Regions from separate parts of the Peribacillus sp. NPDC076916 genome, predicted to be linked through region 2. Evidence: riboswitches for the same ligand, from Rfam matches in the RefSeq annotation. Region 2 holds a riboswitch; each other region holds the start of a gene.
The links. A riboswitch is a leader RNA that binds a small molecule or an ion and turns the genes downstream of it on or off. The one in region 2 is predicted to bind S-adenosylmethionine.
Positions count from the first base shown of each region.

Region 1: another riboswitch for S-adenosylmethionine. It lies ahead of ACQKFG_RS01905 (Fur-regulated basic protein FbpA); the one in region 2 lies ahead of ACQKFG_RS13740 (5-methyltetrahydropteroyltriglutamate--homocysteine S-methyltransferase).
Region 3: another riboswitch for S-adenosylmethionine. It lies ahead of ACQKFG_RS25635 (IS3 family transposase); the one in region 2 lies ahead of ACQKFG_RS13740 (5-methyltetrahydropteroyltriglutamate--homocysteine S-methyltransferase).

Region 1 covers NZ_JBNNIU010000001.1:373,418-383,671, reverse strand. The annotation lists gene ACQKFG_RS01935 (MFS transporter) at 1-905, shown strand, start outside; gene thiE (thiamine phosphate synthase) at 944-1,576, opposite strand; gene thiM (hydroxyethylthiazole kinase) at 1,557-2,372, opposite strand; gene thiD (bifunctional hydroxymethylpyrimidine kinase/phosphomethylpyrimidine kinase) at 2,369-3,175, opposite strand; gene thiW (energy coupling factor transporter S component ThiW) at 3,144-3,665, opposite strand; gene tenA (thiaminase II) at 3,669-4,358, opposite strand; TPP riboswitch at 4,449-4,554, opposite strand; SAM riboswitch class I at 4,712-4,816, shown strand; gene ACQKFG_RS01905 (Fur-regulated basic protein FbpA) at 4,993-5,181, shown strand; gene ACQKFG_RS01900 (aspartyl-phosphate phosphatase Spo0E family protein) at 5,435-5,629, shown strand; gene ACQKFG_RS01895 (GNAT family N-acetyltransferase) at 5,698-6,204, opposite strand; gene ACQKFG_RS01890 (GDSL-type esterase/lipase family protein) at 6,422-7,123, shown strand; gene ACQKFG_RS01885 (ABC transporter ATP-binding protein) at 7,177-8,994, opposite strand; gene ACQKFG_RS01880 (DinB family protein) at 9,197-9,688, shown strand; gene ACQKFG_RS01875 (M15 family metallopeptidase) at 9,814-10,254, shown strand, end outside.
Region 2 covers NZ_JBNNIU010000004.1:17,151-27,404, reverse strand. The annotation lists gene ACQKFG_RS13755 (amino acid permease) at 1-1,146, shown strand, start outside; gene ACQKFG_RS13750 (CaiB/BaiF CoA transferase family protein) at 1,390-2,490, shown strand; gene ACQKFG_RS13745 (hypothetical protein) at 2,735-3,259, shown strand; gene ACQKFG_RS13740 (5-methyltetrahydropteroyltriglutamate--homocysteine S-methyltransferase) at 3,407-4,510, opposite strand; SAM riboswitch class I at 4,593-4,694, opposite strand; gene ACQKFG_RS13735 (hypothetical protein) at 4,861-5,289, shown strand; gene ACQKFG_RS13730 (glycerol-3-phosphate responsive antiterminator) at 5,455-5,997, shown strand; gene ACQKFG_RS13725 (MIP/aquaporin family protein) at 6,223-7,047, shown strand; gene glpK (glycerol kinase GlpK) at 7,069-8,559, shown strand; gene ACQKFG_RS13715 (hypothetical protein) at 8,859-9,236, opposite strand; gene ACQKFG_RS13710 (glycerol-3-phosphate dehydrogenase/oxidase) at 9,315-10,254, shown strand, end outside.
Region 3 covers NZ_JBNNIU010000017.1:27,690-37,943, forward strand. The annotation lists gene ACQKFG_RS25600 (GntP family permease) at 1-771, opposite strand, end outside; gene gntK (gluconokinase) at 790-2,334, opposite strand; gene ACQKFG_RS25610 (GntR family transcriptional regulator) at 2,327-3,058, opposite strand; gene ACQKFG_RS25615 (hypothetical protein) at 3,312-3,542, opposite strand; gene ACQKFG_RS25620 (LURP-one-related/scramblase family protein) at 3,822-4,319, opposite strand; gene proC (pyrroline-5-carboxylate reductase) at 5,402-6,280, shown strand; gene ACQKFG_RS25630 (YkvI family membrane protein) at 6,415-7,473, shown strand; SAM riboswitch class I at 7,950-8,060, shown strand; gene ACQKFG_RS25635 (IS3 family transposase) at 8,255-8,365, shown strand; gene ACQKFG_RS25640 (M14 family metallopeptidase) at 9,308-10,254, shown strand, end outside.

The sequences.
Region 1 (10,254 bases), on a different contig from region 2:
GTTTGTTCTTGATATTGCGATTTTTGATTGGCATGGGACTTGGAGGAGAACTTCCGGTTGCCTCGACATTGGTTTCTGAAAGTGTTGAAGCAAGTAAAAGGGGAAGGGTTGTTGTCCTTCTTGAAAGTTTTTGGGCGGTTGGATGGATTTTGGCAGCACTCATCTCCTATTTCATCATTCCGGCTTATGGTTGGCGCGTTGCATTGTTATTGAGCGCAGTTCCAGCTTTATATGCTCTGTATCTGCGCTTGAAACTGCCGGATTCACCGAAGTATACGGAACTAGAAAAAAAGCAGAGGCCATCTGTATTAACCAATATGAAAAGTGTCTGGAAAAAGGAATACTCCCGTCAGACCCTTGTATTGTGGATTCTATGGTTTTGCGTGGTCTTTTCTTATTATGGGATGTTTTTATGGCTGCCAAGTGTGATGGTCTTAAAAGGCTTCAGCATGATTCAAAGCTTTGAATATGTTTTGATCATGACGCTTGCACAGCTTCCGGGCTATTTTTCAGCTGCATGGCTGATAGAGAAGATGGGACGTAAATTCGTTTTGATCACATACTTAATTGGAACGGCCGTCAGTGCCTTTTTCTTTGGATCATCAGAGGGGCTGGCACTGCTGATAGTTTCCGGGATGTTTCTATCTTTCTTCAATCTGGGGGCATGGGGTGCACTATATGCATATACACCTGAGCAGTATCCAACAGCAGTTCGTGGTACAGGTGCTGGGTTAGCTGCAGGAATCGGGAGGATTGGCGGTGTCCTGGGTCCGTTGCTTGTAGGGTATTTAGTTGCAGCAGACACCCCTATATCCTCGATTTTTACCATTTTTACAATCGCTATACTAGTGGGTGCGATTGCCGTAGCTTTTGGGAAGGAAACAAAGAATACCGTTTTGACATGAACAAAAGGAAGGGGACTGTAATCAGTCCCCTCTTTTCATTAAGTAAAGTCTTTTATGATTTTTAAAAGTGATTCGGAGGCGCTCTTCGGACTTTCTGCATTCATGATCGCCGATACGACAGCGGTACCTGATAGCCTGCTATCAGAAAGAGCGGATATGTTATCTGCAGTGATACCCCCGATGGCTACGGCGGGAATGGATACGCTGCGGCAAATTTCCTCCAGATCCCCAATGGCCATCAGGGTTGCATCTTGTTTGGTCTTTGTAGGGAAAACGGAACCGACTCCGATATAGTCTGCTCCATTTCGTTCGGCTTCGTGAGCTTCTTCAAGTGTGGAGACAGATACACCGACAATCATATCTTCAGGAACCATTTGTTTGACGACAGTCAGAGGAAGGTCATCTTGCCCAATATGAATTCCGTCCGCTCCAACCGCAAGTGCTATATCCACCCGGTCGTTGATGATAAGGGGAATGGACAGCTCGTTCAATAACTGTTTCAATGCAGAAGCTTTTTTATAAAAGGAAAGGGAGGAATTGTTTTTCTCCCTAAGTTGTACGATTGAGACTCCTCCTGAAACCGATTCTGCAATGATTTCGGTCAATTTTTCTAATGCTATGGACTCTTCCGTAACTAAATACAAGCTTAAATCAATTTGGGACTTCTTCATTCATTTTCACCTCATCCATCCAGATTTCCCTATCCATTCTTGATATTGCATCGATTAATCGCACACGAAACGTTCCTGTTCCTTCATCTTTTTGAAGGTTTGCAGCAGCTAGTTCCCCTGAAATGCTCATGGTTGAGATTCCAGCAATTGCCGCAGAATAGAAATCGTCGGTGACTCCGGAAAAAGTGCCGATAAGAGCGGTGGACATGCAACCGGTACCTGTAACATTAGTTAAAAGGAGGTTTCCATTGTCGATGATGGACGTATGTTTTCCATCGCTGACTGCATCCTTTGCTCCGCTGACCACGACGATGCTATTCAATTTATTAGCTGCTTGTGCAGCCAGCTCTGCATGGCTAATCGCTAATTCCCCCGAATCCACCCCGCGTGTAACGGTATCCCCACCCATCAATGAAAGAATCTCACTCGCATTCCCGCGAATGATTTGGAAAGTAACCTTACTAAGGAGCTCTTTGACCTGCTCTGTACGATAGGGGGTGGCACCAACTCCCACCGGGTCCAAGATGACCGGGATATCCATGGTATTTGCCGTCTTACCGGCAATCTCCATTGCTTCCAAGGCTTTATCATCGATCGTACCGAAATTCAAAACCAATGCATCTGCTAATTTGACCATATCCGCCACTTCTCTTGGGCTCGAAGTCATTACTGGTGAACCACCGATGGCAAGGGTGGCATTTGCACAGTCGTTGACAGTAACAAAGTTGGTGATTTGGTGAATGAGTGGTTTTCTTTCTTTTACCTTCACGAATAAATCGGCTGCAGAAACCTTCATATTAATTCACTCCGTTCTTTTTTTGAAAATGAATGAAAATGATGGACAGGTCCATGACCTTTACCGATTGAAAAGCTATTGCGTATCGCTTCAGAAATATAGGTCTTGGCCTTTTCTATCGACTCTTGCAATGGCAGCCCATTTGCCAGGTTTGATGTAATGGCGGATGATAGGGTACAGCCCGTGCCATGAGTGTTCTTAGTATGAATGCGCTCCCCCTCGATCCATTGGAAGTCAGTCCCATCATAAAAAAGATCATTTGGATTTCCAGCTGCATGGCCTCCTTTAAGTAAAACGGCTTTGGGACCCATTTCTTGTATTGAAATGCATGCTTTGTAGAAATCTTGTTCCGTTCGAATCGACAAGCCAGTAAGTACTTCCGCTTCCGGTACATTAGGGGTTACAAGTGTTGCAAGCGGAAGCAAATTCATTTTTAAGGCAGAGACAGCCTTATCGTCGAGCAAATGATGACCGCTTTTGGAAATCATGACAGGGTCAAGGATAACGATGGCAGGCAAGAAGGTTTTAAGGGACGCAGCGACAGTTTCCACGATTTCTTTTGATCCAAGCATGCCTATTTTTACTGCGTCGACAGTAATATCTTCAAAGATAGCTGCAATTTGATCTGATATGATAGCTGTTTCAATTGGCTGTACTGAACGGACTTCCATTGTATTTTGTGCGGTTACGGCTGTGATGGCAGACATGCCAAAGACACCATGTGCAGAAAATGTTTTTAAATCCGCTTGGATTCCAGCCCCGCCCCCTGAATCAGAGCCTGCGATGGTTAATGCTGTTTTCATAAAAAAACCCCTTCATATAAGTATTTTTTAGAAGTATTTTAAGTAATATAAAAGCTAAAATCGCACCAGCGAATGAACTGAGCATAAAAGCCGGTAAAAAACCAAAAAGAGCAGCTTTTTCTCCCAATAGGAGGAGGGCAAGTGGATAACAGGCTAGGGAACCGATAATGCCGGTCCCGATCACTTCCCCTAAACAAGCGAATTTTAAGCTTTGTGTTTTTCGATAAAGGATTGCGGCCAAAAGTGCACCGATCATGCTACCGGGAAAGGCGAAAATTGAACCGGTACCAGACATGTTTCTAATGATGGAAACTAAAAAAGCTTGTGTCACTGCATAAGCTGGCCCCAATAGAACGGCCGTCAGGACATTTGCCAGATGCTGAATAGGAAAGACCTTTGCAAATCCTGCAGGAATGAAAATAAATGAACTGGTCAGCGTCGTAATAGCCGTAATCATGGCAGTCAACGTCAGTTTCTTGACAGGATTCATCATCTACAGCGGCCAAACTTGCTCATTATGAACCATATCCCAGAATAAATATTCATATCGGGATGTAACCAAAAAGTGCTTTTCTAATCTAAGAAGTTCCTTTTCTGGCATGCCTTCCGTCAATTCTTCCAACAAAGCGATCAGCCATTTGTGTGCTTCCCCGAATTCAGGAGATGAATAGGACCTTATCCAATCTGCGTAGCGATTGTTTTCCAATGATGCTCCATTTTGTTCTTTTAGTAGCAAACCGATTTCATAATAATCCCAAGCGCAGGGCAGGAGACAGGCGATCAAGTCTGCCAAAGTCCCATGCTGAGCTGCATTTAGCATGTAGCCTGTATAGGCTAGAGTCGTTGGAGTAGGTTCTGTATCTTCCAATTCCTTGGAAGTGATCCCGAATTCGGAAGCATAATGCCGATGAATATCCATTTCCACTTGAAGGGTTTCATTTAAAATACTCGCAAACTTTGCCATGGTTTCGATGTTATGAGCTTTGATTACACCTAAAGCAAAGAGCTTGGAATAATCCATGAGATAGATATAGTCCTGCTTCAGGTAATAGGCAAATTTCTTTTCAGGAAGCGTACCATTTCCAATTGCCTGGACGAAGGGATGTGAATGGTTCCTTTTCCAAATCTCTTTTGACCGTGCATGTAGTCTATCACTGAATGTTTCTAATTTAACATTCTCCATTGTTCATCCTCCTTTAGAATGGATCCCTTTGTTAATGAAAAAACCCCGTTCCTGAATACGGAACGGGGTAGATGGATATAGTCTGAAAATGGACGATATCATCCACTTCCCTCCGCCGGTATGAGCCGGTTCAGGTTCAAAGGGTCCGGAACTAATTCCATCTCAGTCTTAAAAAAAGACTCCCCTAGTGGTGTGAATTGTATGTAATTACTGACATCATATCAGAAAGACAAGAAAATGCAACCCGCATTTAAAGAGGGACCATTTTATGTCCAGGAAAAAAGGGAGAACCAGGTAATTGACTTTTGATGGTTATTAGGATAAAATCATGTCTACATCATTTATATATCGATTTCTTATCCAGAGAGGTGGAGGGACTTGGCCCAAAGAAACCTCGGCAGCGGACCCGTTTTGGGAACTGTGCTAAATCCAACAAGCATATGCTTGGAAGATAAGAAGAGCCGTACGGACACTGTCAGCCTCTTCTTGAATTAGAAGGGGCTTTTATTTTTGGGAAATAACGTTTAGTGACATAATAGAAAAGGTATATATAATTTGGTGAAAATAAAACAAGTTGATAAAGATTAGCTAACTAGAAGCAGGCTCTAGGATGACTAGGAAAGGAGCCATTTACATGGCAGAATTATTTAAGAGGATCGAACAGAGGAAGGCAAAGCTTATTGAAGAGTTATTGGCCAATGGAGTATACAAAACCTCTGATGAAAGGCACCTTTATGATGCCCCATTAAAAGTACTTGAAGATGAATATAAGATTGTTATAAATAAACCAAATACCGAGTCACCTTCTGAATGGATGACATAGTAAACGATGGACTATAGTTTGGGTTCTTGGATAAGAGATATGATGTAAGCATTCACAGTCTACACTAGTGGATGCTTTTTTGCGTTTAATAGAAAATGACACAAAATATACATAATTACAGAAAAAATAGTCATTTTGTCACATTTAACCTTTAAAATAACACATTTAATTTCTGAAAAATAGTTGATTTTAACTAGTAGATTCATTATGATGAAAGTGTAAAAAAATTGAATAAATGGGAGGTGGCTATATAATGCCTTGCCGTAAGGTAACTATAGAAAAAATAGAAGAGAAAAGAAAAGAAATGATCAACTTGGCAGCAATTTACGGCTTATCAAGTCTGCTAACTGTTCAAGCAAGTCAAGAATTGGATACGCTATTAAATGCGTTAACAAGTAAAAGAGAGTGTGAACATTTTTACCTCCAGAAAGCATATAGGTATTTTTAAATTAGCCAATTCGCACTCGATTAATATGAAAAAGCTACTGCTCAAGGCAATAGCTCTAAAGAATGATATTACATATCGACACGTTTACCAAGAATGAGCAAATCCCGCTCGATTCCATCCAACTCGGCAACTTGAGGTAAATGTGCCCATTCTTCAAACCCGAATTTGGAAAAAAGCTTAAGGCTTGGTGTATTGTGGGCGAAAATGAAACCCAATAGAGTCTTAACACCTAATTTTGGACTCCATTCAATTGCCTTTTGAATCGAAATTTGTCCGATTCCTTTTCCCCGGAAATAATCATCTATATAAATGCTGATTTCGGCAGTGGAATTATATGCCGGTCGGCCATAGAAGGATTGAAAGCTCATCCATCCAGCAGTTTTCCCTTTTATAGTAATGATAAATAGCGGTCTACTTTCTGAATGATGTTCCTCAAACCATTTAACCCTCGATTGGACGGATACAGGCTCCGTATCTGCCGTGACCATTCTTGAAGCAATTGTTGAATTATATATTTCAACAATTCTGGGTAGATCGGATAGTCCTGCCTCTCTAAACTCTATGAGCTCTTCCATGATTTAAACTCCTAACTATCATTTATTAAATCTCCAGAATGAAGGGTAATCCCGTATTTTGTTTTAGGGACGGTGAATGACACCCAAACCATTGAAAGTTTTATATTATCATACACTCTTGAATCTTTATCTGACAATTTTTTTATGTTAAGACTGTAGATTTTTTGGGTATGTAAAAGATTAAATACTTCTAGTAAAGAGACAAGAGGGGAACCAAATGAAAAAATTGGCAGGTTTATTGATTATAGTACTCGTTATATGTTTTGCTGCGTATGAATTTCAGGCCTCGGAGTCGGAAGATGTGCAAAGGGTGATGGCTTTTGGAGATTCATTAACCTATGGAAAAGGGGATAAGGATGGGGAAGGATATATAGAAGGCCTTGAGGATGAATTGAATAATCCACAATCGGAACAAAAAGTGAGTTTTTGGAATTACGGTATAAAAGGCCAGGAAACGGATGGGGTGATGAAACAGCTTGATGATTACCGCATTAAAACGAAACTTGATGAAGCAGATACTTTCATCGTTTTTATTGGAACGAATGACTTGATCAATAGTAACGGAGGGGACTTGGAGAAAATAAGTGACCGAAAAATCATTGAGGGGAAACAGGAGTATATCAACCATCTCAAAAAGATTACATCAACCTTGATAGAGGCAAACGATAAGGCGGATATTCTGGTAGTAGGACTATATAACCCAATAAAAGACAATCAAAAACTTGAAAAGGACATTCGTGATTATAACCTGTCAATAAAGGGAATAGCGGATAAAGATAAAAGGATGTTATTCATTCCTACAAATGATCTTTTTGAAGATAAAAAGAAAACAGAGTATTTCAGTGATAAGTTACATCCGAATGAAAAAGGGTATCAGCTCATTGCGAACCGGGTTTTGGAAAGTTATGATTTCAAATGAAAGCAAAAATGCACAGGAAGGCTTCCTGTGCATTTTTGCCCTCCAAGAAGTAGCTAGGAATTTGATATCGCTTTAAGTTGAGGGAACTGCAAGTCATGGAGTTGCTTGTATCTGCCGTTGTTTAGCAATAACTGTTCATGTGTTCCTTTTTCATGAACCTGCCCTTTTTCCAGAACGATAATTTGATCCGCATCATGAATGGTCGATAAACGATGTGCAATTACTATTGAAGTCCGGTTTTTCATTAAACGTGACAATGCTTGCTGGATCAAATGTTCGGATTCTGTATCCAAGGCCGCCGTTGCTTCATCGAGAATGATGATTTGCGGATTTTTCAAAAGTGCCCTAGCTATGGCAATGCGCTGTTTTTGTCCGCCTGAAAGCTTGACTCCGCGCTCTCCAATCTGTGAATCATAACCATCAGGAAAGGCACTGATAAAGTCATGCGCATTTGCCGCTTTGGCGGATTCGATGATTTCAGCATCTGTAGCATCAAGTTTGCCATACACGATGTTATCACGAATGGAGCCATTGAATAAAATGATATCCTGGGAAACAATCCCCATTTGTCCCCGTAATGATTTCAGTGACACATCCTTGATATCAAGACCATCCATTTTAATCATGCCATCTTGCGGATCATAAAATCGGATCAAAAGGCTCGTGATGGTCGATTTTCCAGCGCCAGAGGAGCCAACCAGAGCAGTTACTTGACCAGCTTTCATTGACAGGCTTAAATGGCTGAGGACAGGTACACTCTCATCATACGCAAAATCAACACATTGAAATTCAATTTTCCTTTTTATATAAGGGAGTTCGATGGCATTTTCCTTGTCACTTATTTCAGGTTGGGTTTCCAATATTTCAGTTATCCGCTCAAAGGCCGCGGCTGATTGCTGGACAATGCTGATGACCCGGCTAAAATTGCGAACGGGACTCTGCAGTAACCTCAAATAGGCGAGAAAGGCCACGATTAACCCTATTGTGAATTCACCTTCCATCACTTGCCAAGCACCGAACACAATGACTGCTACAAGACCGATATTGTTCAATAAATCAATTATCGGACCGAACATGGAGCGTAGCCGAACGGACTTAAGGTTTGCAGCCATATTTTCCTGATTACGCTCCGCAAACTTCCTTGATTCGAATTCTTCATTTGTAAAAGATTGAATGAGCCGCATTCCTGAAATGGAATCCTGTAACTGGTTGCTGATGTCTCCTGCGGAACTTTGCACAGACCTAAATGACATCCTGATGCGTTTACCGAATACCCTTGTGATATAGAACATGAAAGGGAATGTAAAAAGAAGGACAATGGTCAGCTTCCAATTAATGAAAAGCATATAAACCGCCACGGCAATGAAAGTCACCGTGTCAGTCAAGACTTGAAGCATGCTTGAAGAGATGAGCTGCTGCAGTAAATTGACATCATTGGTCAACCGCGACATTAAGTCACCAGTACGGTTTTTATCAAAGAATTTCATATCCAGTGTTTGAATATGGTCATACATGCTATTCCGTATATCCGTAATAGCCTTTTGACCGACCTTGGAAACGATATAGCTGTTAAAGTAGTTCAGTAAAGCCAATAAAATGGCAGCACAAAGAATACCTGCGCCAATCCAGATTAATGAGTCATATCTTTTTTCGGGAATGATTGTATCAATCGTAAACTGCGTCAACTGGGGGATGGAGAACTCAAGCAATGAAATGAAAAGCATGATACATAAAACCAAAGTGCAAAACTTCCACTTCGATGGGACCCGATTGAACATTTGTTTGAGCATCAACCATATGCTTCCTTTTGAGGGGATTGCATGCATGGTACTGCGGCCTTTGTGGCTGAATGGAATATGTCCTCCACTCATAGCGATCACTCCTATTTAGACTAACCTTGGTGTTTTGAAAGTCATTTGAATTAGATGAATTTTGCCTTTATGACTATCATAGAGCTTTTCAAAAAATAGACAACTTTTAAGCGGTTCATTTCAGTCAAAAAGTATAATTATTTTACACGTTCATATAGGACATGGAATAATTAAGGGAGATTAGCGAGGCTGATAAGAGGAGATGCTAAAAGTGAATGAAAATGAAAAAGTCAGGGAAGAACTTTTAAATGCGGTCATCGGTCTAACGGATGAACAGCTGAACACCCATCCTGAACCAGGAAGATGGAGCATCATGCAGGTTTTGGATCATTTATATTTAATGGAGAGGGCCATAACAAAGGGCATTTCCGATAAATTGAAAAGCGATGATAGCATTCCTGCTGTGGATAAACCGATCGAGCTTACTTTAAATCGTGAAATGAAGGTCCAGGCCCCGTCCTTTGTCATTCCGTCAGAATCATACCAAACTTTGAGTGAGATTAAGGAAAAGTTGTCCGAATCCCGAAAAGCTTTTGTACGGGTCGTTGACGATGTAAAGGAAATTGATCTCGAACAAAAATCTTTTCCACACCCTTTGTTTAAAGATTTAAGCTTGAAGCAATGGATCCCATTTGTGGGACTGCATGAAAAACGGCATTTATTGCAAATTGAAGAATTGAAAGCAAAGTTATAATAGAAGAAAAACTCATCCGTCTTTGGTTGAGTTTTTCATTTTCGGACAGATATTCGTAAAGGAAGGATTTTTCAGTGAAAGCCACTTGGGTAAGGACATGTTTGGTATTGGGCTTTTTCGGATTGATGCTAGGGCTCTTGTTCAAGTATATGCTTCCGCCTGATCTAGATGAAATCGAACTGACTGACGAGCTGAATCCGATCGTCGCCGAAAAAAAAGACGAGCTCATTCAACTGGCTAATGACAAAGGCATCCCGATTATCATTACGGCAGGGTTCCGGTCTGTAGCCGAGCAAAATGAACTCTATGAAAAGGGCAGATCAGGCTCGGGCAACATCGTAACGAATGCAAGAGGTGGCGAGTCTCTGCATAATTTCGGTTTGGCGATAGATTTTGCCCTCCTTAACAAACAAGGCGAGGCCATTTGGGATATGAATTATGACGGCAACGATAATGGAAAGCCGGATTGGATGGAAGTTGTAACCATCGCTAAAGGGTTAGGTTTTGATTGGGGTGGGGATTGGGCTGGGTTCAAGGATTATCCGCATTTACAAATGACATTTGGC
Region 2 (10,254 bases):
TGGTCGATGACGATAGCGGCAGAGTTGGCAGCCTCGACAATGATCATGAAATTCTGGTTTCCGAATAGTCCATCATTGTTATGGAGTTCATCATTCTTGGTGCTCATTTTCCTTTTGAATTATTTATCCGTTAAAGGATATGGTGAAGGGGAATATTGGTTTTCCTTCATAAAGGTTACAGCCATCGTTATTTTTATAATCGTCGGGCTTCTAATGATCGTCGGCATTATGGGCGGCGAAGCAGTAGGTTTTAAAAACTTCACCGTCGATGACGCTCCTTTCCCGGGTGGGTTCATGGGTGTCTTCATCGTGTTCATAGCGGCTGGCTTTTCTTTTCAAGGTACCGAAATTGTTGGTGTGGCTGCCGGGGAAAGTGAAGATCCTGCACGGAATATACCGAAGGCCATTAAGAGTGTCTTCTGGAGAATCTTGCTTTTTTACGTATTTGCAATATTTGTTATAGGGCTGCTTATCCCTTATACGAACTCAAGTTTACAAGGTGATAACGTCATGGTAAGCCCATTCACGCTCATTTTTGAAAAGGCTGGAGTGGCCTTTGCCGCTTCGCTTATGAATGCCGTCATTTTAACCGCGGTATTATCTGCAGGTAACTCAAGCCTATATGCATCAACGCGTATGTTATACTCAATGGCAAAAGATGGACAAGCACCGCGCATTTTTGCAAAACTTAATAAACGCGGAGTACCGGTTGCAGGCATGATTTTGACATGTTCCATCGGCATGCTGGCCTTTTTGGCCTCCATTTTCGGGGATGGTAAAGTGTATATTTGGTTAATGAATGCCATTGGAATTACAGGATTTATCTTTTGGCTCGGCATTTCCATCAGCCATTACCGTTTCCGGAAAGCATTCATCGCTCAAGGCCATTCATTGGAGAAGCTGCCATATAAGGCATTATGGTTTCCGATTGGACCGATCTTTGCCATTTTAATTGGCATGATCGTCATCCTGTCCCAAAATATCCAAGCATTTTTCTCAGACCAAATCGATTGGGGCAGTGTTATAGCTGCATACCTGGGAATCCCGCTTTTCCTTGGACTATGGTTTGGCTATAAACTGGTAAGAAAAACTAAATTCGTTAAAATTGATGAAGTAGAATTTGATTTTGACAAAAAATATGAATGAACAAGCTTAAAGTAAAATCAGCCGGACAATGTAGTTTTAAATTGTCCGGCTTTTACTTGTTTTCTATAGGCTCATTAACAACAGCCAGGAAGCTGATTCCTGGCTGTTTATTTTTTTGAATGGATATTTATACAAAAATGACAGGCGGTGTTATATGATAATCGTAAACTCTGCATAATTGCATGTACAGAACGACGGGGAAAGCTTTTACTATTTCCAATGGAAAGGGAAGGTGTACGGCTGATGACATTATTGACTCATTTAAAAGTATTGGACTTTTCAACGTTACTGCCAGGCCCATTTGCCACTTTGATGCTAGCGGATTTAGGAGCGGATGTTTTGAAGGTAGAGAGGCCGGGAGCAACGGATTCATGGGGTGTGAACCAATATCTTAACAGATCGAAAAAGTCGATCACACTTGATTTGAAACAATCTGAGTCAATCGAATCCGTAAAAAATCTAGTGAAGGAATACGATATCGTCATTGAACAGTTCCGTCCAGGTGTCATGGAACGCCTAGGGCTGGGATATGAGGCATTAAAATGGATCAATCCGAAGCTGATTTACTGTTCCATCACGGGCTTCGGCCAGACCGGTCCCTATAAAGACCGACCGGGACATGATATCAATTATATTTCGATTGCGGGATTATCTGGCTATTCCGGTACAAAAAAGGACGGCCCGGCAAAAAACGGAACCCAAATAGCAGATCTTGCCGGAGGATCTCTGCATGCTGTTATCGGTATATTATCTGCAGTCATTCACCGGGAAAGAACGGGATTCGGCCAAGCAATCGACATCAGCATGACCGACTGCAGTTTTGCGTTGAATGCCATCTCCGCCCCCCTGAATTTACAGGGGGGCCTCGAGCTTGAACCAGAAAAACTGATGTTGAACGGAGGATCCTTTTATGACTTTTACGAAACGAAGGATGGACGCTATTTTTCGGTAGGAAGCCTAGAGCCCCCTTTTCGAAAAGCATTATGTGAAGCGATTGGTGCACCCGAATTGTATGACTTGAGCACCAAAAGTGATGAAGAAAGCGGAATCAGGTTTAAAACGGCCGTCCGACTGGCTTTCCTTGAACGGGATTTTCATGAATGGCAGGAAATATTCGCTGATTTCGAAGCCTGCGCAGAACCAGTTCTGACCTTCACTGAAGCGGCCGAACACCCCCAATTGAAGGAGAGGGGAATGATCGTCGAGGTACCGGACGGAAAAGGAAATGTCCAGAAGCAAATCGCATGCCCGATCAAAACATCGGTTTTCACCCCTGAATATAAACATGCAGGCTTGAGGCCAGGACAAAACAACGAAGAAATTCTTCACACCCCCAATCGTTAATGAAGATGTTAAGGCTATCACTTTTCCGAGTTTTTTCGGAAGGGAGGTAGCCTGTTTCTTTGAATTAAGCTGGAGTCAGGCCTAAAAACCTGGAAACAACCCGGATTAAGCAGAAGGTGAACAATAGCACTTGTGGTAAGCGATATATCACTACTGTGAAAATTTACTAGTTATAACGAATGTGGGCAGGGTATCAGAGTAGCATCTGATAAGAAATTGCTCAGGTAAGGAGGGTTGCATAAACATGTTTGGTCTCTCTGATATCATTAAATTTCTATTTTCCTTTTTTTTGATCATGCCGATCGTTACGCTGATACATTTGAGCGGGCATATTTTTTTTGTCACGATCTTTGGGGGATCAGAAAAGAAAATCTTGATCGGTTGTGGCAATAAACTGTTTGCCTTTCGGAACATGGAGGTGAGGAAATATTATTTTTGGAATGGGACTTGCGAGTTCAAGGGATTGAAACATGATAATCGATTGACGAATACGCTGATCTATTTAGGAGGGGCTATCTTTAATTTAGTCAGCATGCTGATCATCTATAGCTTAGTGTATCAGGATATCCTGGACAGCTCGGTGATCTGGTATCAATTCATCTATTTTTCTTTCTATGTTATGTTCTTCTCGTTGTTTCCGATGTATTTCTCGGACGGGTCGCCTAGTGATGGGAAGGCCGCGGAATTGGCCTTGAGGAACAAGCTGGAAGATAGGGTGACGGATGATATATTTGTGAAGAAAATGGATGATGATGAAAGCTGCAAGTAAAAAAGGGACGTGCTGGTGGCCGTTCTTTTTTGTTTGTTCTCGGATTTAGGGATGAATGTCTTTTACGCTTTTATTATAAACCTAATCGGCACGCTTATATTGATGCCGATTAGGTTGTTCGAACGGATTAAAGTCTCCGCAAAAAAATCATTTCCAAACTTCTTTTGCTACATCAACGACGAATTTCAGCTTTTCCCATTGTTGTTCTTCGGTCAGCTTGTTGCCGTGATGGGTGGAGGCGAACCCGCATTGCGGACTTAAGCATAATTGTTCGAGAGGAACGAAGTGCGAGGCTTCTTCAATGCGTGCCTTAACAGCTTCCTTGTCTTCGATTTCTCCATTTTTTGAAGTAACGACACCCAGTACGACCCGTGCACCGCCATTTTGAATGTATTCTAATGGCTTGAAATCCCCTGAGCGTTGATCATCATATTCCAAGAAAAACCCATCCACTGTTTCTTTTGCCAATAAAGTTGGGGCGATACGGGCATAGCTTCCTTCAAACGCCCAAGTCGACTGGTAGTTCCCACGACATAGGTGTGTAGTGACGACAAGGTCTTCTGGTTTGCCTTCCAATGCGCCATTAATTACGCGAAGTGCAAGATCGATTAACTGTTCCCTCGTATATTTTCCATCTTTGAACTGGAAATCCGGAGCTGAAAGTCTGGCAATATATACATCATCCAATTGAAGATAACGCACACCTGCATCATAAAAGGCTTTCAAAGCATGCTGATATGCTTTAATGATATCATTTGCATAGTCTTCAATATCAGGGTAGATGTCTTCATTATGAATGCCTACAGCAAATAATTGATTCGGACTGGGAATGGTTTGCTTGGCAATGGCGCGTCCGTTCACGATTTTGTTCAATTCAATGAAGTCACCAATGAAAGGATGTTCAGGGTTGAATGAAACCTTCCCGGTATTGCGAACGTTATATCTCTCTGTTTCCACACCATCGAACGTGAGCCCTTTTTCAGTCACATATCCCTCGATTCCATTTAAATGTTCGAGGAAGTCAAAGTGCCACCATGTTCGTCTGAACTCACCGTCCGTCACGGCCTCCAATCCAACTTCAATTTGTTTTTCGACAATCCGATTGATTTCTTCGGTTTCAACTTCACCAAGCCGCTCTGCTGAAATGGTACCTTCCTTAAATTGCTTTCTGGCAATATGTAAACGTTCTGGTCTTAATAAACTTCCGACGTGATCGGCCCTGAATGGTGCTTTCGTTAATGTGATGGACATGTTGCATTCCTTCTTTCCTTTTAAAAATAAAACACCTCTTCTTAAAAATAAGAAGAGGTGTTGGCAACCAAGCTATATACTCTTCTTATCTTCAAGTTTTTACACTTCTGGAATTAGCACAGTACATGATCAGTCTGTTGCTGAGGTATCAAAGGGCCAGTCCCTCCACCTCTCTGGATAAGAGTTGTCTATTAAATTAATTATGACTATACAGGTAGTTTTTATAAAGGTCAAGGGTTGAAGGTGCAAGATTTTGAATATACCGATTATTGTTCTGTGTTACTACATCAGGGAACCCGGCATATGCTATAACCGAAGATTCATATGAGCGGCAGGAGGGGAATGCAAGGATGAATACATTCAGTCCATTCAAAAATGGCATAACGATAACTTTAACTGAAGCCATGATAGAGAAAATCATAAGAAGTAAATCATATGGTCAGGATATTAAAATCGAAATTACGCCAAAACATATCGTGCTTTCCGGAACGACGGAAGTGAAAAAAATGATGTTTAAGAAAAACGTAGCTTTCCGGATTACATTAAAACCGGTATCTGTGGAAAAAAGAACGATTTTATTTGAATTAGTGGAAATGGAACCAATTGACAGGAAATTCATCAACCAAAGGATATTTAACAGACCGCCATTTTTTGAATTTGAAAAAAGAACGATCAAAATGAATGTTAACGCCTGGAAAATCGTGAGGAAAATTCCCGTTGGCACAATTAAATCGTTTGAACTCGTCGAAGGTGCATTGAAAATAAAACTTACTTTATGATCGAGTTTACATACATCCTTAGCCGAAAACTATAAAGGGAGTGCCAGGTATGATAGTGTTATGGTGATATGGGTCATGAAAAAAATGTGTTTGATAAATCAAGCTCTTTAAAATATACTAAATGACTTGAAGTTTTGAGTTTTTCTGGGAATGAGGAGGATAATGATGGATCAGAAGATTTTGCCTGCTTCAGCAAGCATGAAGGATTTCGAAAGATTTTTAGAAAGTTCCTATGAAATAGGTGTGTTTCTTGATTTGCATATATCACAATTGAAAAACGTAAGTATGATGGCAAAGCAGCATAATAAGAAAATGATATACCATGTCGATTTGATCCATGGCATAAGAAGTGATGAGTACGCGACAGAATTCATTTGTCAGGAATATAATCCATATGGGCTGATTTCGACTAAATCAAACGTTATATTGAAGGCGAAGCAAAAGGGGGTCATTGCCATCCAACGAATCTTTTTAATAGATTCACATGCACTTGAGAAAAGTTATAAGCTGGTGCAGAAAACCAAGCCGGATTATATCGAAGTATTGCCGGGCGCCATGCCATGGATGATAAAAGAAGTGAAGGAACGGTTGCAGACACCGATTTTTGCAGGCGGCCTCATACGTACTTCGGATGAAGTCCTGAACGCCCTTGATGCTGGAGCGTCATCAATTACCACTTCCAAAACTGAATTATGGGATATCGTTTAATAGGGGAAATTAAAAAAAACACAGAAAAATAGATTAATTCTTTACAAAATATTGACAGCGTTTTCATAACCTAGTATATTTTACTGTACAAGTTAATATATGTGACGGAGACTAGGAGATTCACAACAGATCTATTCATAATTTATTTTATGAAGATAGTTCTGCTGTGGATCTCCTTTTATTTGTTGGCATGGTTTAAAAATTTATCAGGGGAGGGGTTTATTCATGACTCCATTTTGGGGAGAAGTGTTAGGTACGATGATATTAGTTTTATTCGGAGCAGGCATTGGGGCTGGTTCATCCTTAAAGGGATCCTATGCAAAAGATGCCGGCTGGATCGTTATCACGATTGCGTGGGGATTGGCTGTTACCATGGGTGTTTTTGCAGTGGGTTCCATAAGCGGGGCGCACTTAAACCCGGCAGTCACAGTGGGGTTTGCCATTATTGGGGAATTTCCTTGGAGTGATGTGCCCGGTTACATCGTTGCCCAAATGATTGGCGCAATCCTTGGAGCAACTCTAGTATTCCTGCACTATTTGCCACACTGGAAAGCTACGGATGATCCAGGAGCGAAGCTTGGTGTGTTCGCGACATCACCTGCAATCCCGCACACATTTTCAAATCTATTAAGTGAGATGATTGGAACTTTCATCCTTATTCTTGGTTTATTATTTATAGGTGCCAATCATTTTACAGAGGGTCTAAACCCATTCGCAGTCGGGTTATTGATTGTCGTGATCGGGATGTCACTTGGGGGAACGACAGGATACGCAATTAACCCGGCCCGCGATCTGGGGCCGCGCATCGCTCACTTTTTGCTGCCGATACCGGGCAAGGGCAATTCGAATTGGGGCTATTCATGGATTCCGGTCGTTGGACCGATTATTGGGGGTTCACTTGGTGCCGTTTGTTATAAAGCGTTCTTTATGGGAGAAATAACAGCAGGATTTTGGTCTGTTTTGGGTGCAAGCCTGGTACTATTGATATTAGCCTATGCATTTGGTAAAAAACAGTCACATGAAATGGAAAGCAGAAATATTGCCAGTTAATTAAAAGGAGGGGCATACACAATGGAAAAATACATTTTATCATTAGATCAAGGAACAACGAGTTCGCGGGCGATTTTATTTAACGAAAAGGGGGAAATCGTCCATTCCTCCCAAAAGGAATTCACACAGCATTTCCCTAAACCAGGCTGGGTCGAGCATAACGCCAATGAGATTTGGGGATCGATCCTGGCAGTCATTGCCGGTGTACTATCTGAATCCGGTGTAAAGCCTGAGCAAATTGCCGGGATCGGCATCACCAATCAGCGTGAAACGGCAGTCGTTTGGGATAAGGAAACAGGTACCCCTGTCTATAATGCGATTGTATGGCAGTCCAGGCAAACAAGTGAAATCTGTGATGATTTGAAGGAAAAGGGACTTAATGATCTATTCCGGGATAAAACGGGATTATTGATAGATGCTTATTTTTCCGGAACGAAAGTGAAATGGATCCTCGATAATGTCGAAGGGGCCCGGCAAAAGGCGGATGAAGGCAAGCTGTTATTCGGTACCATCGATACTTGGCTGATCTGGAAGCTATCAGGAGGCAAGGCTCATGTAACGGACTATTCGAATGCATCCCGGACATTGATGTATAATATCCATGAACTGAAATGGGATGAAGAACTGCTCGAGATATTGACTGTACCAAAATCGATGCTGCCGGAAGTGAGGCCTTCCTCTGAAGAATATGCACGTACGATCGAATATCATTTCTTCGGCCAATCGATTCCGATCGCCGGGGCAGCCGGTGATCAGCAGGCAGCATTATTCGGCCAAGCCTGCTTTAATGAAGGAATGGCTAAAAATACGTATGGAACAGGCTGTTTCATGCTCATGAATACAGGAGACAAGGCTGTCAGTTCCGAACACGGACTATTGACGACACTTGCCTGGGGACTGAATGGGAAGGTCGAATATGCATTGGAAGGCAGCATATTCGTCGCGGGCTCCGCAATCCAATGGCTGCGCGATGGCCTGCGGATGCTTCATGATGCCAAGGACAGCGAAGCCTATGCAAAACGGGTGGAAAGTACGGATGGAGTATATGTGGTACCGGCTTTTGTAGGACTTGGAACTCCATATTGGGACAGCGAAGTGCGGGGAGCCGTTTTTGGTTTGACGCGCGGCACATCCAAAGAACATTTCATTCGTGCCACACTTGAATCACTGGCATATCAAACGAAGGATGTCCTTGATGCAATGGAGGCGGATTCAGGAATCGAGCTCCAGACATTAAGAGTGGATGGCGGGGCAGTCAAGAATGACTTCCTGATGCAATTCCAAAGCGACTTATTACGGGTGCCCGTCGAGAGGCCGACCATAAACGAAACTACAGCATTAGGTGCTGCATACTTAGCTGGGCTTGCTGTCGGGTATTGGAAGGATCAAGAAGAAATCTCCCGGCAATGGGCGGTAGACAAAACCTTTAAACACTCCATGGAAGAGCAAGATAGTGAAAAATTATATGAAGGCTGGAAAAAAGCTGTACATGCCGCTATGGCATTTAAATAAAAAACGAGGTGTATTCTTTCTCAAACGAGCTGGAGTATGCTATAATGAAATCAAGTTAATAACTCGGCCGGAGAACAGGAGAGACCATGAATGCGTTATCGTTAATTCGATAATGTCATTTATGGTCTCTTTTTTGTTTTCAATGGCAGATTAGGGATATTAATATCTATATAAACTATGTGAACAAATGAACCAATTGAATATAATGACCGAATTCACGAGTAAATAGCGTGAATTCACGAGTAAAGCGCACGAACTCACGAGTAAATAGCGTGAATTCACGAGTAAACCGAGCAAATTCACGAGTAAACGCAGAATTTACGAGTAAAGCGCACGAACTCACGAGTAAACCGAGCAAATTCACGAGTAAAGCGAACGAACTCACGAGTAAATAGCGTGAACTCACGAGTAAACCGAGCGAATTCACGAGTAAAGCGCACGAACTCACGAGAAAACCGTGCGAATTCACGAGTAAATAGTGTGAATTCACGAGTAAAGTGTACGAACTCACGAGAAAACCGAGCGAATTCACGAGTAAACGGTTCGAATTCACGAGTAAACGCAGAATTCACGAGAAAACCGTGTGAATTCACGAGTAAAGCGCACGAACTCACGAGTAAATAGCGTGAACTCACGAGAAAACCGTGCGAATTCACGAGTAAATAGTGTGAATTCACGAGTAAAGCGCACGAATTCACGAGTAAACGCAGAATTCACGAAAAAATAGAATGCAATACTTAAAGGAGGAGTCAGGCATGAGGTTTTCAAATATATATCGGGAAGAAACGATCGAACTTCTGAAAAAAGAGAAATATGATGTGGTTGTCATTGGCGGGGGAATTACCGGTGCAGGTATCGCCCTGGATGCAACGACCCGTGGAATGAAAGTGGCTTTGGTTGAAATGCAGGACTTTGCAGCAGGGACTTCAAGCCGCTCGACAAAACTTGTTCATGGCGGATTGCGGTATTTAAAGCAATTTGAAATAAAAATGGTTGCCGAGGTTGGTAAAGAGCGGGAAATCGTTTATGAAAATGGACCGCATGTTACCACACCGGAATGGATGCTGTTACCGATGCACAAAGGTGGCACCTTCGGGAAATTCAGTACTTCCATTGGCCTTCGGGTATATGATTTCCTTGCGGGGGTTAAAAAAGCTGAACGCAGGAAAATGCTTTCGGCGGAGGAAACGCTAAAGCGGGAGCCGCTCGTTAAGAAAGAGGGACTGAAGGGCGGAGGCTATTATGTTGAATACCGGACAGATGATGCACGTCTGACAATCGAAGTGATGAAGGCGGCTGTCGATAAAGGTGCAACACCGATAAATTATACAAAAGTGGAAAAATTGTTATATGACAATGGCAAGGTGAACGGCGTCCAAGTTGCCGATTCACTATCAGGTGATTCTTATGAAATATACGCAGACAAAGTTATTAATGCAGCAGGTCCATGGGTCGATTCCATTCGTGAAAAGGACCAATCGAAAAAAGGGAAAACGCTGAAGTTATCCAAGGGTGTTCATGTGGTCATCGATCAATCGAAATTCCCGTTGAAGCAGGCGCTTTATTTTGATACGCCTGATGGCCGGATGATTTTTGCCATCCCGAGAGCCGGTAAGGCTTATGTAGGGACTACGGACACTTTTTATGATGGTGATCCTGCAGTGCCGACCGTTACGTCCGAAGACCGTGCCTATT
Region 3 (10,254 bases), on a different contig from region 2:
AAATCCCATTGTTTTTTGCATCAAAGTGATAATCGTAGCAATTGACATTAATATAACCGGAAGTAATGCAGTAAATACACTGATCCCAAATCCAGGTGTTTCTTCAAGTTTAAATGATTTTTGTTCTCCTAAAGAGGCAATGCTGCCTGTTTTCGTAAATGATTCAGGTACTAATCTTTTAGCTATCTTCGTAAATACCGGTCCAGCTAAAATAACGGTTGGAACCGCAATAATGAAGCCGTAAAGTAAAACCTGGCCAATGTCTGCACCATATTCACCAGCGATGACGGTTGGCCCTGGATGCGGCGGTAAGAAACCGTGTGTTACGGATAATGCCGCTACCATTGGAATACCAAGATACAATATCGAAACTTTCAATTCCCTTGAAATTGCAAATACGATTGGAATTAATAATACTAATCCCACTTCAAAAAACAATGCGACACCGATAATAAATGATGCTGCAACGACTGCCCATTGAATATTCTTTTCACCGAACTTTTTAACAAGGGTCATGGCAATGCGCTGCGCGCCGCCTGAATCCGCAATCAGCTTACCTAACATCGCTCCAAGTCCAAAGATTAACGCTAAGTGACCGAGTGTTCCGCCTAACCCAGCTTCAATGGTTTTGACAATTCCATCAAGTGGCATCCCAAGCGCTAAAGCCACTCCAAACGATACAATGATCAAGGAAATAAAGGTGTTTAATTTTAAACCCATTATTAAAATTAATAAAGCGACAATTCCTAAAGCGACAATAACTAATGGCATTGTAATTCCTCCATGTCTTTACTTTGTAGCATTTATTAAGTTTCTTTGATAATTCGCAATCTGTGTATATTCGTTTTCCAATACCCTTGATAGGTTAATGAAAATCGGCAGTAGTTGCCTATATTCTTTTACAGAATCATCTTTCGGTGTGTGCTTGTGGGTATTGCCTATCATTTCAGAAACTACTTCGAAGGAATCAATTTCCCCGGTGGCATATAACCCCAATATACAAGCACCCAGGCACGAACTTTCGTAGCTTTCTGGAACCACGACTTCCGATTCGAAAATATCGGACATCGTTTGCCGCCAAACAGCCGACCTTGCGAAGCCACCCGTAGCTTGAATTCGGGTAACGGGACCGTCCATACATTCGGTTAAGGCTAAAAATACTGTATATAAATTGTAAATGACCCCTTCTAGAGCCGCTCGAATCATATGTTCTTTCTTATGCGAGAGTGTTAATCCGAAAAATGATCCCCGTACATCCGGATTCCATAATGGTGCACGTTCACCTGCGAGATATGGATGGAATAACAATCCATCTGCGCCTGGTCTTACACGTTCGGCAATCTTGGTCAAGACTTCATAAGCATCGATGCCAAGCCTTTTAGCCGTTTCTACCTCGGAGGAAGCAAATTCATCGCGAATCCAGCGAAGGACCATCCCGCCATTGTTTACCGGCCCGCCAATCACCCAATGCTTTTCCGTTAATGCATAGCAAAAGATTCTTCCTTTTTCGTCGGTTTTCGGCTCGTCTATAATCGTCCGAATCGCACCGCTTGTCCCAATCGTGACAGCGATTTCACCTTTCCGGATAGCGTTCACACCTAGATTTGAAAGGACACCATCACTTGCCCCAATGACAAAGGGGGTTTGTGGATCAATCCCGATCTGTTTGGCTAAATCCGGGTCACAGTTGTTAAAGACCTTTGTTGTTGGTACGAGTTCAGATAATTGCCCACGCGTTATTCCGGCAATTCTTAAGGCTTCCTCATCCCAATCCAAGTTTTTGAGATTCATCATGCCCATCGATGAAGCAAGAGAATAATCGACAACATATTGATCAAAGAACTTTTTAAAGATATATTCTTTAATCCCGATATACTTTTTAACCTGGGTTGCGATATCTGGGCGGTCATTCACGATCCAGGCGATTTTGGATAATGGAGACATCGGGTGTATCGGCGTTCCGGTCCGTTTGTAAACTTCATGCCCATCTAATTCATCTTTTATTTTATGGGCCCAAGCTTCACTGCGATTATCTGCCCAAGTGATACAACGTGTCAGCGGCTGGTCATTTTCATCCATGGCTATAACACTATGCATCGCACTGCTAAATGAAATAAATGATATCTGTTTATCTGGATGCTGCTTCGTTATATTTGTAAAGGCTTTCAAAACGGCCTGGAAAATCTCTTCAGGGTCCTGTTCCGCTGTTGTCATATCCGGTGTGTAAAGAGGATAACCAATATTCTCCTGCTCGATGACATCGCCTTTTTTCGTGAATAATACCGCTTTTGTACTTGTTGTACCGATGTCTACACCTAACATATAGCTAGTCATTTTCTTGTTCGACTCCTTTTGAAAGCATCTGTTGGGCCGTCCATAAGTCTTCAACTTTCTCTTGAACATCATCAAAGTTTTCATGTAGCGACTTAATCATGAGGTCCCGATCTTTTGTCCTGATTGCATCAATATAAAGTTGATGGTTATTTATGATCCGTGTAAAGTCTTCATACTTTTCTTTAAAACGACTGCGCATGGATAGAAGAATCAAACTTTCCATCACAGGTTTTAAATTATCCCAAATCATCAGGATGTAGGAATGATCGATGGACCGAATGATCGTTTCGTGGAATAGGACATCCTGATAGGAAAACTCATCAGCATCTCGGTATTTTATGGAAATTTTCATAATTTCCAGTATTTTACTAAGTTCCATCACTAATTCATTCGTTTCCATCCTTACTAGCCGTTCGAATACAAACGTTTCGATGAGTATACGCACATCATAAATTTCTGCATATTTTTTTTCTGTTAAACCAATGACAACCGCACCCATTCTTTCCAATCGGATGATATTTTCAGAGGCCAATATTTTTAACGCTTCACGAACTGGTGAGCGGCTTACACCGAAATCGGCAGCTATTTTATTTTCAGATAGGATGGCACCGCTTTCAATCATCCCCGAAATAATGCGCATTCTAAGCTCGGATGTTACACGATCACCTGCTGAAGCTTTTGAAAGCCATTTTACAGGATATAGAAACTCCTTTGATTCAGCCATAAATTCACCTTCCAACAGAGTTCAAGTACACTTGTATACAAGTATTTTATAATAATAATAATGAATAATGCAAGCATTTTGAATGTAACCGGATTCTCATTACTATAAGTCAAAATGTTATAAGGTTCTGGTGAAAATAATGAAACGGACTAACCTGCTCCGTTAGTTCCACAAGAAAAAGCTGTCTTAAAGACAGCTCCAATCTTCAGCTAATGCACCTGTTAGTTCAACAAGAATCTATCAACGATTTATTTTACCACTCAAAATCCATATAAATTTCTGAAAGAAGTCTTTCTTCGATTGTTCCATATTTAAAAAGAGCCTCAGAAGTTTCAAACTCTTGAGTATAGGCACCTCTGACTCGTGTAAGATAATATGCACCTGGATTTTGGCTTATCCAATATTCTTCATTTTGATATATAAATGAGTATTCTTCCCCGATTGCTATACCTTCTTGGAACTCAATAAACTCTTTTAAAGTCATCTTCCCACCACCTGTGAGCTTTTATAAGATTTATAATTAAACTAACCCGCCCCTATAGTTGCATAAAGAAAAAGCTGCCTTAAAGACAGCTCCGATCTTCAGCCTGTCAGTTCTATAAGGAAAGCAAGCCTTATTCAAGAATCGCGCTCGATTACTGAAGAACGAATATAAAAACTTGGTACCAAATGGCCTTATCATTTATTAATGATACGGTTCACCGCACCTATTCAAGCAGTGACTTTTTTAAAACTGTCAGCCTTTTAATTTTACACTTTTACTTTAAATCGACGCTGCGGAGGAAGCAGCTGCTTGATCAGCCTTCACACAATCAATTGCAACAACGAGTGCAATAATAATGGTTTCCATCTCTTCATCTATTATTTCAACCTTGTAGCTATCACCCCAAGTGAACCACTCCTTGCCCACTTCACCTACGATTTTACCATGCTGTAAAACTCGAAAATCCATATCCCACCAATTACCATGTACTTCAATGCCTGCCGCATCAATTGTATATCGTGCTTTAAAGAAGGAAAATTCCTTCTTTATTGTTAATACCTCTCGACCATTCACCTCAACCAAAAACTTTGGTAAAAAGCTGAACACCTTTTTCGTAATGAGTGCTACTTCATCCCTTGCTGCATTCATAATGGAGAAAGTCTTTGGAACTTGCATAAAACTTCCCTCCACGTAATATATATCCTTCTCCTGCTGATCCTTTACTGTAAATTTCCCGCTAAGACTGAACACCTTCTGCTTTATATAAAGCTGCCTCATACTTATGCCTCCCAACCTTAAGTCCTTTTACATTACTTACGTTTGAAATGGACCTTGGTTCCAATCTTATGCATTAAATTCCAAATAATAGTTCCACTCAAAAGCGCCTTCTTTTCGGTCCACCACTATTTATCCTTAACTAATTTACCTTTTGTAAAGTCAGCAATTCTTCCCTCGCAATCTGGTCCAATTGTTGAACAACTCTTTATGTGCTCTTGAACTATCCTGACCCTTTAATTCCATAAGAAAAAGCTGCCTTAACGACAGCTCCTTCAGCTACCCCGGATCCGTTCTTGAAACATAACCCTTCCATCACTAAAAAGATTGTTGTTTTTAAAATGAAACGATTTAAGGTTGATTGGAGCGCAAGTGCGAGACTCCTGCGGGAGCAGCGGGACAAGTGAGACCCCACAGGCGTTTACGCCGAGGAGGCTCACCGCCCGCCCCGCGGAAAGCGAGCATCCGGAGGGGGAAATTCATCACACCGCTTTACTTGGTAAATAGCAACAAAGTATGCGAAATCAGCCTATAAAAAAGTAATTCCCTTTTTTATTTAATTCTTTACTCTTCTCCAATAACTCCTTATTAGGAAGTTGCAAAACTTCCAATTTGTTCACTTTTTCTATAAAAGCTTGTATTTCATTAATATCTGTAATGACCTTTGAAGTTGACTCTGAAGATACCCCGTCCTCATCAACACCTTGCACTAATAAAGTTGTATATTCATCTTCATGTGCTTCTCCCCTCAATAAATTAAGGTCAAGTCTTAGATACAATGGGAGAGCGATTATTAAGAGGGTATTTTACAGACAAAAAATACGGACAAAACCTGTAACGACATGAATTGCTTTATTTCGTTTTTCTTCCTAAAATATCCGCAAATACTCCGATTACAGCCGATTATCCATGATTAAATGGCTTGATTATAATGTAAGCACCAAATGATAACGCTTCCCTTCACTATCTCGGCCTTTTCCTTGTGAATGTCCTCTCTTCCCTTGAATCTGAATCTCAGCATGTTACGATAAAATGGCTGAAAAATACGAACGGAAATACGAACGATGAACTTTTAGGAGGGCATAATGTTGAAAGATAAAACTGTGGCATTTTTAGGAGCCGGTTCGATGGCAGAGTCGATGATTTCAGGAATTGTGCAGATGGGGAGCATACCAGCAGAGAGAATTTATGTGACAAATCGCCGGAATCAATTACGGCTCAAGGAAATGAATCACGTGTATGGAGTTCAGGCGGTCCATCAGGATGCATTGCCATATGAAGAAATCGATTTCTTTATTTTGGCAATGAAGCCCCAGGGAGCAGCAGATGCTCTCGATGCATTGAAAGATAAAATAAAAGTGGATCAAGTTGTGATTTCTGTTTTAGCGGGCATTTCAACTGAATTCATGGAAAGTCATCTACAGCTTGGACAGCAGGTTGTGCGGTTGATGCCAAATACGTCAAGCATGATCCGGGAGTCGGCAACTGCGTTATGTCCGGGAAGACATACAGCGATGGACAATGTGATAGCAGTGAAGGAATTGTTTGGCTGTTTGGGAAAAGTGTTCTTAATTGAAGAAGAGCAAATGGATATTTTTACAGGAATTGCAGGAAGCGGACCTGCTTACTTCTATTATTTAATGGAACATATGGAATATGCCGGCGTTAAAAAGGGTATGGATGAAGCGATGGTCCGTGAGATTGTCGCCCAAACGATTTTAGGGGCAGCCAAGATGATTATGGTGAACGACGAGGCACCGGCAAGTCTAAGAGAGAAAGTCACTTCACCAAATGGAACGACAGCATCCGGACTTGAGGCTTTACGGAAAAATAATGGCGGCAAAGCCATTTCACAGGCGATTCATCATGCAGCGAAACGTTCGAAAGAGCTGAATGAAGAGATGTCAGTAGCGTACAGGAAATCGGCTATTCCCCGAGAGTATTGTGGCACTTCAGTACCATAAGAGGAAGGTGTCCAAGTTAACTATTACCATGGATCCTCCTTAGTAAAATATATGTATCAAAAGATATGGTTATAAAATGATAATCCTATCAAATAGTTAGAATAAATTAAAACGTAAGAAAAACGGAGGACAACATGAAGAGAATCCTTAAGATCGCTAGTGCTTTTATCGGAATCCTTATCGGAGCAGGGTTCGCCTCAGGACAAGAGACCATGCTTTATTTTGTAAGCTTCGGGAAATTGGGCACAATTGGAGCTATCATTTCAGTCGTTATTTTTGCATACCTTGGAATGATTCTGATGAAGCTTGGCAGTCGTACACAAACAGATTCGCATCAGGAAGCAATTTATAAGATTTGTGGTCGCTTTCTCGGCGGTATCATTGATTATGTTCTGAACGCCATCCTACTAGGTATCGGAATTGTCATGATTGCGGGGTCAGGCTCAATCTTTAATCAGCAATTCGGATTACCTTCTTTTATAGGCACCATTCTTATGACTGTTCTTGTTATGACAACAGTTATGCTGAAAGTTGACCGTGTGATTAAGGTAATTGCATCCGTCACACCATTTCTGATTATTGTCGTACTTTTCTTATTTATTTATAGTATGTTAACAATGAATTCATCGTTTACGTCACTTGAACCACATGCACTGGAACAAAATTCAGCTGCGGGACATTGGCTAATATCTGCAATAAACTATATTTCAATAACCATAGCAATGGGGGCTTCCATGACACTTGTTATGGGTGGAAATGAACCTGATGAAAGGATATCATCCATTGGAGGACTTATCGGAGGGGCTGCTTTAGGTCTACTTGTTATGATTAGTCACCTTACTATTTTCTCACATATTCATACTGTATCGCACTTAGATATGCCAATGCTGGGAATCGCCAACAGTGTTTCACCTCTCTTAGGTATTCTGTACTCTCTCGTTCTGTTCGCTATGATTTTCAACTCGGCAGTCAGCATGTTCTACTCATTTGGAACACGCTTTTCAAATCCGCATACCACAAAATTTAAAGTAATCATCATTTCATCACTGTTGATAGGATTTATAGCAAGCTTCTTTGGCTTCACTAAACTTGTTTCCTCTCTCTATCCAATCTTTGGCTATATGGGAATTGTTCTTATTATCGTTCTCATCATTACTCCATTCCGAATGAGTCGATTAACGAAAGAAAATTAAATGGAATAACTATAAGCTCTCTAGTAAATGATATTCTAATTTATCTGTATGTTCTTCTTACACAGCTATTATTTTTGGATGTGGCCTCCTATAAATAATAGGATAATCCTTTTCGTCATATTTCTCTTGAGTTGTATAAACTAGCTTGCTTCATTAATTGAAAACTGGGCATCTATCCCCTTTTATTTCCACGAGCATCAAGCCTTTGCCATTTATTAAGTGAATAACGATTATTGCTAATGAAGCATCCAAGAAAAAGGATTGCAGTAAGATGCGGGGATACTTCCTCATTGATAGCTTTTATTAATGTCAATATAAAACTATCCAATATATACATTCCTTTCGAAAAATAAACTACTGAACTTTGCCTCACCACCTGGAATATTTCACCATAGGGTTTGGTCATGATAAGATCACTCTCGTACTATATTCACGCTGAATTTAAAATAATGTGTTTACTTGAATATAATGTTTGACTCTTATCAAGAGAGGTGGAGGGACTGTGCCCAGTGAAGCCCGGCAACCGTCAGTTAATTAACTGAAATGGTGCCAATTCCTGCAAAGCAATGTGCTTTGGAAGATGAGAGAAAGGATTGAGGATTGTTTAACCAACCTTTCTACTAATGAGTAGAAAGGTTTTTTTTGAGAAAAAGACGATCTCCCTTGGTGGAATGATATTAAGATTCCTGTTGAACTATGTAAACATCGAAATGACGCAGGAGTGATTGGGGCAATGTATCATTTTATTCAACAACAAAGATTATAAAAACTTATTATTTAAGTGTTCACCTTAGTTTATAGAGTTATAGAAGAATACAATATGAGTCGTTACCAATGGGGACTAAAGAAAATGGCCCCGGTACAATACCGGGACCACCTATTAGCCGTTTAGGAACTTTTTACTGTCCGAAAAATGGGGCATAGTTCAGATTACCATCGCTTTTTTTATTTCGACATTGCTAGCATGCCTTGTAAAATAACCTCAATACCCCATTCAAAACGTTCGATGCATCCGCCTGCGAACATATCTGATTTTAGCATCATAATCAATGGATATTTCGCTGGATCTGCTTGATTATAAAGTGCAATCATATCGTCTAAGTCCGTGCTTTCCTCTTCTACTCGACTTCCCCGTTCAAATGAATATCAATTCCCCAAGCCATACTACGTTTTCACTCATACCACCGTTTTTCAAATATTTCAGTAAGCATTCATTGATTTTTAAAGAGTTTTGACCATATGGAGAAATAGTCATTGCAAGCATTCTAGGCATACTTTAAAAAAGAGCCTCTCCAAATGTATCTTCTCTTCCACATTTGTTACTATTTCATTTATTTGCTCTTGCACTTTCTTAATACCCTGTTTTGTTTCAGTTGAGTATTTGTTTTTGCCATTCCCCATCATTCCTATTCATAATAATTCTTGTTTCTTTATTAAAGGTTGGACTGGCACAAAGGTTGATAGGCATTTAATGGTTTTTAACAATAGAGTCGTAATTCACATGAAGTATATTACAACTTTCCTTCTACAAAATTAAACAAAAGGCAACAATATTAAACAATGAAAACAGTTGATTATCAATATACAGTTTATAGGAATTATAGTGGAATAAAATCCAGTAATTTTGCACTCCTTAATTACTAAATCTTTTGAGGAGCACAGTACTTTTTAAACAGGAAAAACTACCTAAAATTTGTTCTTCTAAAATAAAGTATTAATAAAATTTTTGTAGAGTGGATTTTTAACTGCCCCTGATTTTACGACAAGATATTAAGTACATTCAATTTACAATAAGCTTGTATTAAAAATTTCTAGCATTTTGGGGGTGCAGTTTTTGACAAAACAGAAAAAGCAGAAATGGAAAAGGAATTTAGTGGTGATGACTGCCATAACCGGACTAGTGTTCTCTATATTTTATCCAGGCCTAAGTATTCCGGTTGCAGCGGTCGAACAGCCTGACCAGCCGATTCCTAAGGAAGAATCGGTCTCAATTGTTCAACTTGTAGTACCAAATGATAAGGCAAAGGAGAAGCTTCTTGAGCTTGGAATTGACCTTACCCACAGAATCGAAGCACACGACGGAGTCTATGAAGTGGATGCCGTTGTCACACCAACAGAAATTGCCATGTTAAAGACCTTTGGCATCAATGTAAAAGAGACCCTGATCACCGAAAACCAATGGGACACACGCGTGGCAGAGCGGCAATCTACTGTCCAGCTGCAAGCCAGTCTGGCAGCTTCCGAGGATACACTTAAAGTCCTTAGGGCAAACCATTTTACCAATCAATCAGGCACCTTCCTATATCTCGAAGTGAAATCAAGCGCCGGTGCGACTGCTAGCACAGCACTTAAAGCAACTTGGACCGAGAACGGTGAGGAAAAATCTGCTACACTTTCCAGATTGGTAGATTACGGTGAATATTTATATCACTATTTGCTTTTACCAGTTAGCGCCATTCCTTCATCTGTTAAAATTGAAAGTAATCTTGGAGGAACAGCTACGAGCACAATTACTGAATGGTTAGGGAAAGAGCCGAAACATCCAAAAACAGATTATGTTACCGATTTTGTTGATCACTATATGGCACCAAATGAATTATATGAACGTGCCGAAAAACTTGCAAAAGAATTCCCGAACTTGGTAGAAATCATTGATATGCCAAATAAAACAAATGGTTATAGACGTCTTGCCCAAGCTACAATCGGCGGCACGACCAATCTCGCAGTTGTTGTTTCCTCAAAAGCATGGGGGCATGAGGGCGGGAATGATGTATCGGTAGA